4 regions of the Streptococcus hongkongensis genome follow, and region 2 is predicted to be linked to each of the others. Evidence: predicted binding sites of a transcription regulator. Region 2 holds the regulator's gene; each other region holds the start of a gene.
What was found. Region 2 encodes Rex, which represses fermentation and respiration genes when NADH is low (regulators of the CRP and FNR family bind a similar motif). Its sites were predicted from a motif close to TTGTGAANTANTTCACAA; they were not measured.
Positions count from the first base shown of each region.

Region 1: ACVRZD_RS03275 (formate/nitrite transporter family protein) is a predicted target of Rex. The motif match lies at 2,036-2,053, and genes of this name have one in related genera.
Region 3: ACVRZD_RS07635 (class II fructose-bisphosphate aldolase) is a predicted target of Rex. The motif match lies at 1,253-1,270, and genes of this name have one in related genera.
Region 4: trhO (oxygen-dependent tRNA uridine(34) hydroxylase TrhO) is a predicted target of Rex. The motif match lies at 1,951-1,968, and genes of this name have one in related genera.

Region 1 is NZ_JBRUGD010000004.1:34,232-37,411, forward strand. It holds gene pbp2b (penicillin-binding protein PBP2B) at 1-1,164, opposite strand, end outside; gene ACVRZD_RS03275 (formate/nitrite transporter family protein) at 1,253-2,023, opposite strand; gene ACVRZD_RS03280 (hypothetical protein) at 2,134-2,670, opposite strand; gene ACVRZD_RS03285 (transcription repressor NadR) at 2,738-3,180, opposite strand, start outside.
Region 2 is NZ_JBRUGD010000001.1:23,566-26,745, forward strand. It holds gene ACVRZD_RS00100 (AI-2E family transporter) at 1-84, shown strand, start outside; gene radC (RadC family protein) at 137-817, shown strand; gene ACVRZD_RS00110 (gamma-glutamyl-gamma-aminobutyrate hydrolase family protein) at 820-1,515, opposite strand; gene ACVRZD_RS00115 (redox-sensing transcriptional repressor Rex) at 1,524-2,168, opposite strand; gene ACVRZD_RS00120 (DUF4649 family protein) at 2,339-2,548, opposite strand; gene ACVRZD_RS00125 (DUF1831 domain-containing protein) at 2,551-2,898, opposite strand; gene ACVRZD_RS00130 (cysteine desulfurase family protein) at 2,900-3,180, opposite strand, start outside.
Region 3 is NZ_JBRUGD010000011.1:13,867-17,046, forward strand. It holds gene lrgB (antiholin-like protein LrgB) at 1-73, shown strand, start outside; gene ACVRZD_RS07625 (alpha/beta hydrolase) at 133-1,056, shown strand; tRNA gene ACVRZD_RS07630 (tRNA-Leu) at 1,113-1,198, shown strand; gene ACVRZD_RS07635 (class II fructose-bisphosphate aldolase) at 1,379-2,260, shown strand; gene ACVRZD_RS07640 (GntR family transcriptional regulator) at 2,406-3,143, opposite strand.
Region 4 is NZ_JBRUGD010000003.1:88,038-91,217, reverse strand. It holds gene ACVRZD_RS02700 (cation efflux transmembrane domain-containing protein) at 12-815, opposite strand; gene trhO (oxygen-dependent tRNA uridine(34) hydroxylase TrhO) at 893-1,879, opposite strand; gene ACVRZD_RS02690 (hypothetical protein) at 2,050-2,355, shown strand; gene glgP (glycogen/starch/alpha-glucan family phosphorylase) at 2,396-3,180, opposite strand, start outside.

The DNA of each region.
Region 1 (3,180 bases), on a different contig from region 2:
AATTGTTCCCAAAGCATTTTTTTGCAGTTGGTTTGTCTCAGGGTCATGAACTAAGCCTGTCATTGCAAGTACTGAGCCTGTTTTGGGATTAATTGCTACTGCATAAGCCCCTTCTGAGTACTTACCAGATCCAGAATTTATTTCAGCTTCTAAATATTTTTTCACGATATTATCAACATCTTTTTGAAAATCTGTGGAAATTGATAATTTAATATTTTTCCCCGCCTTACCTTGACGTTTGATCTGATTGGAAATAATTTTGCCTGATTTAGTTGTTCGAATTTGTCTAATGCCATGCTGACCTTGTAAAACAGTCTCATAAGCTTTTTCTAAATATGACGTTCCGACGCGATCATTCAATGAATAACCTTTTTTAATATACTTTGTCGCTTCTTCTTGCGGTAGTCCAGCCTCACGACTAGAAACTTGCCCAATAATCGAACTTAAACTTGCCTCTTCAACTTTCCGATTCCAATCCGTACTAACAGTTATACCAGGTAACTTTGCCTTATTGGCAACGAGATAAGCAATTTCTTCTTCACTTAATTCTTCTGTTTTAAGCGTGATTGTATCAAACGTTGCAATACTATTCATTTGATTAAAAATAGCGATTTCTTTTAAATCATTCACTGAATAATCAAGTTTTTTATCATTTAGCATGGCAACAGCATTTTTATAGACTTGACTTTCCTTTAAGTTATTTCCATAATTATCAAATTTCTTATTTTTAGGCATTTTTGCAACAACTTTTGCATAGTTTGATGGATCAGCCAAATAATAATCAATTTTTGCTCGATGCGAAACTGTCCTTTCTGGATACCTAACATATGCAGATAATTCTTTGACTAATTGTTTCATCTTATTTGCACTTAACTTAGGACTTCGTGTAAATGTTACGACATCCTTAATGTCATTTGAAACTAATATCTTACCATCACTATCAAATATCTTTCCTCTGGGATTTGATGATTTGATTGTATAGACGGTAGAAGACTTTAATTTCGCATCATAAAAGGCTTTGTCTTGTATTTGCATATTTGCTAAACGAAGAATTAAAGCAATAAAAAGTAACACAATTATCAAAAAAAGGATATGGATTCGATTAGTTATACTAGCTGTTTTCTTTACAAATTTTATCGATTCAAATTTATTTTTGATGACCAAATCCTCCAATTCACTATCCTTATTATTTTAACATAAAAAATAAGGCCGAGAATAAAATCTCGGTCAAAAAATTTTTAAGACATTGTTATCAATCTTCTTTTGGGTGATTGAATGCAAGATAATAAAACAAGCTAACAAAAACGGCTCCGCCAATGATATTCCCAAGGTAAACAAAGATGAAATTTTTGATAAAATCTAGCCAACTTGCCCCATTTTCAAAAATTGCTGCCGGGATAATAAATGCATTGGCAACACTATGCTGAAAGCCTAATGCAACAAATGTCATTACAGGAAACCAAATACCTAAAATTTTACCACTGGCATCTTTTGCTGCATAATTTAGCCATAATGCTAAACCTACAAACCAGTTACAGCCGATCCCTGAAACAAAGGCCTGAAGCGGACTCGCTGCTATTTTTGCATGGGCCACTTCGATAACTTCCTTTTTAAAAATTCCTGTGGATGTTAAGCCTAAAAAATGACCAAATACATAAGCAACAAAAAAGGCGCCAACAAGGTTGAACAAGGTAATGACCAACCAGTTTTTAAGTAATTCTTGAAAGGATACTTTTTTAGCAAAATAAGCTGCTGATACTGCCATCATATTTCCAGTAATTAGTTCACCACCAGCCATTAGTATGATAATTAAGCCAATAGGAAAGGCACTAGCTCCTAATATACTCGAAAAACTACCAAATACTTCAAGACCACTTGCTGCAATTCGAACATAAAGAAGGTAGCCTAAGCTAATCATCGCTCCCCCAATAAAACCTAAAATAGCCTTTGCTAGAAAGTTTTTTTCAATTTTATGGTAACCTATTTCAATTGTTGATTCCAAAATCATTTCAGGACTTTTCATATTTATCTCCTATTGTTACAAAACTCACAAATGCATTAACTAATATACCAGTAAAATAAAAAAAATGCAAGCCCTTCCAGTAAGAATGCTTACATTATTTAAAATATTTCTTAAATCAATTTGAATCCCATTTTTTTCACTAGAGTATCCCAAAGTGTCAAAGCAAGGTAAAAGTCAACCAAACCATGAATAAAAGTTCCTAAACCAACCAATAAAAAAATTGACCAAACATAAGCCAAATCACTCGCTTGTCCATTAATAAATAGCAAAACAACTAGAAATTCGGCCAATCCATGAATAATATTAATCGTTATAGCAAACGGCAGATCTTTTAAAGGCGACTGAAGTTTAGTTGCGTTTTTCTTTAGATAAAGCGCTGCTATTATTGTAAACACAATATGAGAAAAGGCTCTTAAAACAATAATAAACGGAAATCCAGCTAGAAAGAAGCCTAAAGTTGTACCCAAGCAAACAAATATTGCAACCGGTAATGAAATGAAAGTTGCTAAGAAAAGAGGAACATGGCTAGCAAGGGTATAAGATGATGGGCCAATAATAATTTTTATCGGCATTATCATAGGAATTAAAATTCCAAAAGCAACTAGAATAGATGAATATGCAATAGTTTGTGTTGTTTTATTAGTCATAAATACTCCTTCTGACTAATATTATAAGCCAAAACAATTACAAGTGTCAAGACACTTGTAATTGTTTTTAGTTGTTTTGATATAAAATATTCCTTTTTGCTAATTCTTTTTTTATCTTATCAAAACTTTCCTTATCTGGGGATGAAATGAGGTGACTATGTAAACCATTTGTTAATGAAGATAATAACTCAGCTTGAGCATTAGTAATCTTAGTCATAAAGTCACTGATATCTTCTTTAGTCTTTATATTTAAAGATGCAACTATCATACCATAAATAGGGTGTTCTATTTCAACCGTCAAAATGGATCCACCATTTGCTATAATGATTTCTAATTCTTCTTGAGTTTCTTTGTTGCTATGTTGGCAAACAATTCTACCCTTAAAATCATTCGTAAGCAAAAATTGATTGAAAATATAGCCTCTTGGTGTTGATAAGATATCATGCTTTGAAGCTCTTAATATTGCAATATCTCCTACAATAATTTGTCTGCTTACACCAAGTTCTTCCG
Region 2 (3,180 bases):
GTTCCTTTAGTAGCAACCTTCTATCAGATTATTCGAGATAACGTTGAGAAAAAACAAGCGATTCAAAAAAAACAAGTTTCTTAAAGAAAGAAACTTGTTTTTTTTCGAATAGTTCTGTTAGAAGGAGTAATTGAAAATGTACAATATCAAGATAGATGAAGAATCATTAATGCCACGAGAACGCCTCATTAGCTTGGGAGCTGAAATGTTAAGTAATCAAGAGTTGCTTGCAATCATTCTAAGAACGGGAAGTAAGGACAAACCTGTTCTAGAATTATCTGCCTATATATTAAAAGGTTTAGAGCAATTGTCAGATTTTAAAAAATTATCCTTACAGGAGCTACAACAAATAGCTGGTATTGGAAAAGTAAAGTCAGTCGAGATCAAAGCAATGATTGAGTTGTCAAAACGGATTTTAGCAAGTGATGACAAACAAGAAGGTCAACTACTATCCACTTATCAAGTTGCACAAAGAATGATTAAACTACTTGGTGAAAAGAAGCAAGAACATTTGTTAGCCATTTATTTAGATACTCAAAACAGAATTATTGAAGAAAAAACAATTTTTATTGGAAGTGTTAGGCGCTCAATTGCAGAGCCTAGAGAAATATTACACTACGCTTGTAAAAATATGGCAACTAGCCTAATTATTGTTCATAATCATCCATCAGGTCTTGCAAATCCAAGTGATAATGATATTCATTTTACTAAAAAAATAAAACAATCATGTGATCAAATAGGCATAAATTGCTTAGATCACATCATCGTTGGAAAGAAAGATTATTATAGCTTTAGAGAAAAATCTGAAATATTTTAGTGTCAATAGGTATTAATAAAATAATCAAAAAGTTGAAAATCAGCATTTGAAATGTGTTGAAGTAGTTCAGGGTGCCATTGCACGCCAATAAATTGAAAAGTTGGATCGTTTGAAACGACTGCTTCAATTGTGTTATCACGAGGATCCCGCGAGATCACTTCCAAACCATTTCCTAACTCTTTAATACTTTGATGATGGAAGGAATTTATTGAGGCTTTTTCACCGTAAATTGAAAATAAGAAAGAGTCCTTATTTGTGATAATGTCATGATGATAAGAATCTGAAGGCATTTTTTGCCAGTGATTGGGAATGTTTTGATTTAATGTTCCGCCTAGGATAACATTCATTAATTGAAGACCTCGACAAATGCCTAAAATGGGTTTTCCTTGTCTCCTTGCCTCATTAATAATGGCAATTTCATACACATCTCTTTCAAGAAAGAAATCGTCATCAAAGGCTTCCTTTGATTGGTTGTAAAATTTAGGATCAACATTTTGTCCGCCAATTAATATAATTTTATCAACAAGTGACACATGTTGTTTAGCAGTCTCTTCATTTCCAATAGGAAGGAGAATGGGGGTGGCATTTGCTTTCATAACAGCATCAGAAAAACCTGCAAGGGCATAGGTCCAAGGCAGGTCATCTAAAGCTATATTTAGTCGTTGATTGGCTGAAATGCCAACTAGAGGCTTAGTCATGCTAACTCCTATAATGTGTTATTTTGGTTCATGAAATAAAGAAGTGTTTGTAATTCACTTGTTAAATCAACATATTGAACGATGACATCTTTAGGTACTTGCAAATGAACAGGTGAGAAGCTTAAAATTCCTTTAATTCCTGCAGTAATCAGTTGATCAGCAACCTCTTGTGCATGATCACTTTGAACAGTTAAGATAGCAGTTTCAATATCGGTTGCTTTGACATGTTCTTTAATAGTTGAGATGCCATAGATAGGGATACCATCAGAAGTTTTAGTTCCAACAATTGGATTATCATCAGTGTCAAATCCCATTGCAATTTGCATTTTATTGCGATCGTGGAAACGGTAATGAAGTAATGCGCGTCCAATGTTACCAACACCTACAATTAAAACATTAGTAGTAGAATGGTCATTTAGTAAATCTGCAAAAAAGTTCATTAATTTAGTCACATCGTAACCAAATCCACGGCGACCTAGTTCACCAAAATAAGAAAAGTCACGGCGAACAGTTGCTGAATCGATCCCCATTGCATCAGCAATTTGTTTAGAACTTGCTTTTTCAACTTGGTCAGCATGAAATCTTTTAAAAATACGATAGTAGAGTGATAAGCGCTTTGCAGTCGCTTTTGGAATTGATTTGTCAATAACCACGGTAGTAGCTCCTTTGAAATAATTTACTGTATTAATCTTATTCTATTGTAACAAATACTTTGTGAAAAATGCAACATTAAAGCTACTATTATTGAAAAAATTAGAAAATTCATCTAAAATTGCACAAAAAAACCACTAATGATGTCCTAATCATTAGTGATTCAGAAATGTTAGCTCTGCAAATGTAGAAGGTAAAAATAAAGATCGCCATAAGTTCCTTTGTAGTCCAAAGCTTTTCCATCAACTGTAACAGATTGAACGGGGTGATAATCTGGTGTTGAAATATCACAGGAAACTTGAGCTCTTTCAAATTCCTTGAAATCTGAAAATCGGACAGTTTTACATTGTTTGCTCTCATTTAAAAAACTTACTTCAATCATTTTTAATTAGCTGTTTTTATGAAAATATCGCGTTCAACTAGACTATCCATTAAAAAGTAAAATTTATCTTGAATAATCTTATGGTCCGCGGATTTAAAAATATTAACTAAACGGAGACCAGATTGGTCCGTAATTGTTAATTTAAAGGCATTCAAATCTTTATTAATCGTAATTTTTAAAGGAAAACCATTGCCTGAATTTGGAACTTCCTCTAAGAGTCTTGTTAATTCATAGTGACCAAGTTTAGTCTCGCTAAATGTTGTATCACGTAATGTGTATTTTTTTACTTTAGGACTAATTGTATATGTATATTTACAGTTTTTTAAAGTGATTTCTTTTTCAAAAGCCATATTAATCTCCTATGATATGAATGATTTCTTTTACAAATTGATTAACTTCTTCAATAGTATTTTGATCAGAAAAGCTAATTCGCAGTGATTCAGATAATTGCTGCGCATTTTTACCATAGTAACTTTCTAATACATGACTTGGTTCAACAGTCCCTGCAGTACAAGCTGAACCTGTAGAGACTGCAATGCCAGCTAAATCTAAACGAGTTAAAAGCATAGCATTCTGATGACTTGGAAAACCAAGATTAATCACATGTGGTAAAGAGTGGTTACTTTTATTGA
Region 3 (3,180 bases), on a different contig from region 2:
ATCAATAGCCCTAGTTATTGTTGGTGTTATTGTTTCAGTGGTTATTCCACTGCTAAGTTCAGTCCTTCTCTAAAACTAAAAAGAAAGAAATAAATCTTTCTTTTTTTGTGTTTTTAGTGTAAACTAATGACTATGAAATTAATTAGATTATCAAAGTATTTTGCAGTATTAATTATATTTGCATTCCTAATTTCCGTTGCAGCTAGTTTTTATTTTTTCCATGTTGCACAAGTCCGAGAAGAAAAAACATTTATTAACAATAGACCAAGATCTAGTGCTAATCCATTGCATCATTCCGAGAAAGCTTTTGATCAGTTAAACGTCAAAAAACGTTGGATGACTAATCGAGGGAAAAAACAAGTTGCCTTTTATTTGCCAGCAGCAAAGAAGACAAATAAAACGGTTATTGTAGTTCATGGGTTTACAACAAATAAAGAAAATATGAAGCCTTATGCTATGCTATTTCATGATTTAGGTTATAATGTCTTAGTTCCAGATAATGAATCTCATGGAGAAAGCCAAGGGGAGTTGATTGGTTATGGTTGGAATGACCGTAAAAATGTTATTGCTTGGTCTGAGAGCCTTATAAAGGAAAATCAAGAGAGTCAAATAACTTTATTTGGCTTATCAATGGGCGCTGCGACAGTGATGATGGCGAGTGGAGACCCATTACCATCACAAATTCATCAGATTATTGAGGATTGTGGTTATTCTAGTGTTTGGGAAGAATTGAAATTTCAAGCTAAAGAAATGTACGGTTTACCAGCCTTTCCACTGCTTTATGAAGTTTCAGCTTTATCTAAATTGAGAGCAGGCTTCACTTATGGAGAAGCTAGTGCTGTTAAACAATTACAGAAAAACAAATTACCAATTCTTTTTATTCATGGGTCAAAAGATGATTTTGTTCCAACACGTATGGTTTATGATCTCTATAAGGCTACAAAGGGACCTAAAGATCTCTTAATTATCAAAGGAGCTAAGCATGCTCGAGCCTATGAAACAGATATGGTCAAATATAAAGAAAAGGTCAGCAATTTTTTGAAAGAAAATGAGTAAAGACTGTTGACACATAAACTCATAGTTGATATAATTATTGATGTTGCTAATGAGTAGCGGGAATGGCGGAATTGGCAGACGCGCAGGACTAAGGATCCTGTGACCGCTTTAGGTCGTGAGGGTTCAAGTCCCTCTTTCCGCATGATAATGAGAGCCTGAGGGTTCTCATTTTTTATTTACAGATAAGATCTCCTAAATGTGAAAAACATAACATAAAGAAAACGCTTTACATTGGTTAACTAGTAGAAATTTTTTGATATTTGTGCTAAAATTAACTTTGTAAACGGGTAAAAAACCCGAAAAATAAGAGGAGGCCTAACAAATGGCAATCGTTTCAGCAGAAAAATTTGTACAAGCAGCTCGTGAAAACGGCTACGCTGTTGGTGGATTTAACACAAACAACTTAGAATGGACTCAAGCTATCTTGCGTGCAGCAGAAGCTAAAAAAGCTCCAGTTCTTATCCAAACATCAATGGGTGCTGCGAAATACATGGGTGGTTACAAAGTATGTCAATCACTTATTTCTAACCTTGTAGAATCAATGGGAATTACTGTACCTGTAGCTATTCACCTTGACCATGGTCACTATGAAGATGCTTTAGAATGTATCGAAGTTGGTTACTCTTCAATCATGTTTGACGGTTCTCACCTTCCAGTTGAAGAAAACCTTGCTAAAACTAAAGAAGTTGTTGCATTAGCACATGCTAAAGGTGTTTCTGTTGAAGCTGAAGTTGGTACTATCGGTGGTGAAGAAGATGGTATCATCGGTAAAGGTGAACTTGCACCAATCGAAGATGCTATCGCTATGGTTGAAACTGGAATTGATTTCCTTGCAGCTGGAATCGGTAACATCCACGGTCCATACCCAGAAAACTGGGAAGGTCTTGCTCTTGACCACTTAGAAAAATTAGCAGCAGCTGTACCAGGATTCCCAATCGTATTACACGGTGGATCAGGTATTCCTGATGATCAAATTCGTGCAGCTATCAAACTTGGTGTTGCTAAAATCAACGTTAACACTGAAAGTCAGATTGCATTTACTGAAGCTACTCGTGAATTTGCTCGTAACTACGAAGCAAATGAAGCTGAATACGATGCTAAAAAATTATTTGACCCACGTAAATTCTTGGCTCCAGGTATGAAAGCCGTTCAAGGTGCTGTTGAAGAACGTATCGATGTATTTGGTTCTGCAAACAAAGCATAATTAAATCAAACAATAATACAAAAAAGTCTATCCGAAAGGATAGGCTTTTTCGTTATCTCAACTAGGCCCTAGTAGTTGAGATAATATGAGATAGTATAAGAAGAGGTAAAACTGTTATAGTGATAACTTAACTAAATGCCTAGGTTTAGTGTGAATTAACAAATAGTTCAAACTGACTAATAGGCAAATAATGTTTGTTACAAACTAATAACTTATCCTGTTTAAAAATATTTTCTTGAATCAAAATGAACTGTTCGTCTTCAGATAGAATATATTTAGTAGCTGAAAAATTGCCTGCCCGAGTGTAATCGAAAAGGCTTTGTGAGTGATCAGCAATGTCTTCTTGATAAATACGGTTTTCAAGAAAGTCTTCAAGTTGTTCAGAATTATGCAATGAAATACCCAGGTTTGAAATGACCTCAATTGGAACAAACGATAATGAATAGGCTTTGGGGCCATCTTCTGTGTGATACCAGCGATCAGCAATAACGACGACTGGGGTCGCTTGTTTAAGTGAGGCAACTATTGCATCTGCTGGAACTTCAACTCGGAATTCTAATTCGACTTCTTTAATTTCCACAGTTAGACAAGTCTTGACAGGGTGTTGTCTAATTTCGTAACCGGTTTTAGACATATTATCTGGAATTTCTCGAATAAAGTTCCCTTTTCCGCGTTTGTTGATGACGAGATGGTCTTCTTGCAAAAGAGCTAATGACTTACGAAGCGTTGCACGACTAACATTTAGCTGCTCAGCAAATTCAGGCTCAGAGGGTAGTTGCGTACCTGGGGGATAAGTTCCGTTTTGTATCATTTTAAAGATTTTATTGTAAACTTGTACATGCTTCAGCTTTTTTAATTTGCTGTTTAATTCATTCTTTGGCATGGTATCCTCCTGTATATTAGTAAGTTTAATGCAAAAA
Region 4 (3,180 bases), on a different contig from region 2:
TACCTTTCTCCTTATTTTGATAACTGAATAATGGAGTAGGCACTTTTTATCACAATACTATAAATAAGAGTACCAATTATTAAATCCGGAATAGGCGAATGGAAAATGCCAATTAAAACACTAGAAACAATAACCCCTACATTAATCAAGATATCATTTGATGTAAACAGTTGTGTAGCTTTCATGTGAACTTCTTGATGATCTGCTTTGGAGATTAAGTACAATGAAAGGATATTTGCTACCAATGCCATTATTGCTATAGTCATCATCCCCATCCCATTTGGTAAATACTGGTGATTAATTACTCGATAAATCACTTGGCCAAAACCCATTAGAGCTAACATAAGTTGTAGATAGCCTGCAATAGCAGAAACTTGTTTCTTCCGAGATACTGATTTGGCTACAGCCATCAATGCTAAGGAATAGACTAAACTATCAGCTAACATATCTAAGCCATCAGCTGAGAGAGCAAGTGAATTGAAAAAATAACCTGCTAACTCTTCAATTAGGAAGAATGTCAGATTGATTATCAGGACTTGCCAGAGAATAAAGCGTTGTATCACTTGTTTTGCTTCAAGATTCAGAGGCTCTTCTATTTTTTGACTATTGATAATCTGTGCGTCCAAATGGAGTTTGTTAATAGCTTGTAGAAGGTGTTCTGGTTTTTCCTGATGCGTCACCTCCACCAGTCTTTTCTCTAAATTAACTGAAATATCAGTAATTGCTGAGAAATCAGATAATGCCATTCTAACGAATTGTTCATCGCTGGGACAATCCATTTTATTAATCTGAAAAATCGTTTTTAAATAGGTCATTCCTACTCCTCTACTAATTGTACAAATTAATTCTATTATACCACAGCAAAATAAAAAAATTCGGTTTCCCGAATTTTTTAAACTGTTTCCATTACTGGTAATGTCTCACCGATTGCTTCTAAGCGACTAGCCCATTCTTCACGGCTAAGCTGGTTTTCAGCAACATAACGATTCTTTTCATGTGCACGACATTCTGGTGAACAACCACGAACATATTTGGCTTCATTTGCTTCACTGGCAAAAATTTGTTCATTACAAAATGGATTAGCACAATTCACGTAACGCTCACAAGGTTGCCCATCAAAGTAGTCTTTTGCGATGATGGTCGGATTGACATGATTGATTGGCACTGCAATCCGTTCATCAAAGACATACATGGCACCGTCCCACAATTCCCCTTGAACCTCAGGATCTTTACCGTAAGTAGCAATCCCACCATGTAATTGCCCAACGTCTTTAAATCCTTCACGGACCATCCAACCCGAGAATTTCTCACAACGAACGCCGCCAGTACAGTAAACAACAACGCGTTTTTCCATGAATTTCTCTTTATTGTCGCGAACCCATTGTGGTAGTTCACGGAAATTACGAATGTCTGGGCGAATGGCTCCGCGGAAATGTCCTAAATCATACTCATAATCATTACGCGTATCTAACACAACTGTGTTATCATCAAGCAAAGCCTCTTTGAACTGACTTGGTGACAAGTATTCACCTGTCGTTTCCAAAGGATTAATATCGCTATCAAAGTTATCATCTTCTAAACCAAGATGAACGATTTCTTTCTTGTAACGAACAAACATTTTTTTGAAGGCTTGGGCATCTTCTTCATCTTCTTTGAACCACAAATCAGAAAAACGGTCATCTGCATGAACCCAGTCCATGTATTTTTGAGTGGTTTCATAATCCCCTGAAACAGTTCCGTTGATACCTTCATCAGCTATCAAAATACGTCCTTTTAGACCAATTGATTTACAAAACTCAAGGTGTTTTGCAGCATATTCTTGGGCATCTTCAATAGCAACATATTTATAATAGAGTAATACTCTAATTTTTTCAGACATAATATCTCCTATAATAAAAAAACTTATAGTCTATTATAGCTAAAAATAATGTAGGCATGCAAAACTTTAGCTTGTGTATGATGTCACAATTTTATCAACATCTAATATTTTGACTTTAATTCCAATATATGACAAAATGAGAAGATATCATTTCAAAAAAGGAGATTTTCATGACTTATGAATTATGTTTAGAATATGGGACTTACCCATTAACAGTTGAGGATGCCCAATTAGATCAAGACAATGAAATTCCTGATTTTATTAAAAATGATCAGGATCTTTTAGCAAAATTGGAACGCGTTAATACCTTATTCCATGAATTATTTCTTACAATTGAGTGCCAATTTCATTATATTGGCAATGAACAGCCAAAAAAACGTCACGAAATTGCAAAGTTATACGATGAGATTATTACAATATTACAAACTAATTATACCGATCAGGATATTATTATTCGCAAATTATTAATTCATTGATATGAAAAGCAACTAAGAAAATTTCTTAGTTGCTTTTTTTTTAATTTTCTGAATGCCAAATATCAACATTGTATTGTTCAATTGTTCTATCAGATGAGAAGAAGCCTGCCTTAGCAATGTTATGCACAACTTTGGTCATCCAAAGTTCTTGATTTTCATAATCATTAAGCATTTTTTCTTTGACTTCAATATACTCTACTAAATCAATTAAGGTCATAAACCAGTCTTTAACAACTAATTCTTTGTAAAGACGAGCTAATCTTTCTGCATTACCAAGTACCATCATTTCTGGACTAATAATGAAGTTTACTGCTTCTTTAATTTGTGGATGAGCATCATAGTATGCTTTTGAAACATATCCACCATCAGCATATAGATTGATAATTGTATCAGAATCTTTACCAAAGGTATAGATGTTTTCCATGCCAGCTAATTCAGCAATTTCTACATTAGCGCCATCCATTGTTCCTAATGTTAATGCACCATTTAGCATAAATTTCATATTTCCAGTTCCAGAAGCTTCTTTTGAAGCTAAAGAAATTTGTTCTGAAATATCTGTTGCTGGAATTAAATGTTCAGCAACTGTCACATTATAGTTTTCAACCAAATGAACATTTAAGTATGGACTAACTTCTGGATCATTATTAATTAATTCTGACAGACATAAAATTAAATGAATAATATCTTGAGCAATAACATAAGCTGGCGCAGCTTTACCACCAAAGATAACAGTGATTTTACGTTTTGGTAAATTCCCTTTTTTGATTTCCAAATATTTATGGATAACATAAAGGGCATTCATTTGTTGACGTTTGTACTCATGGA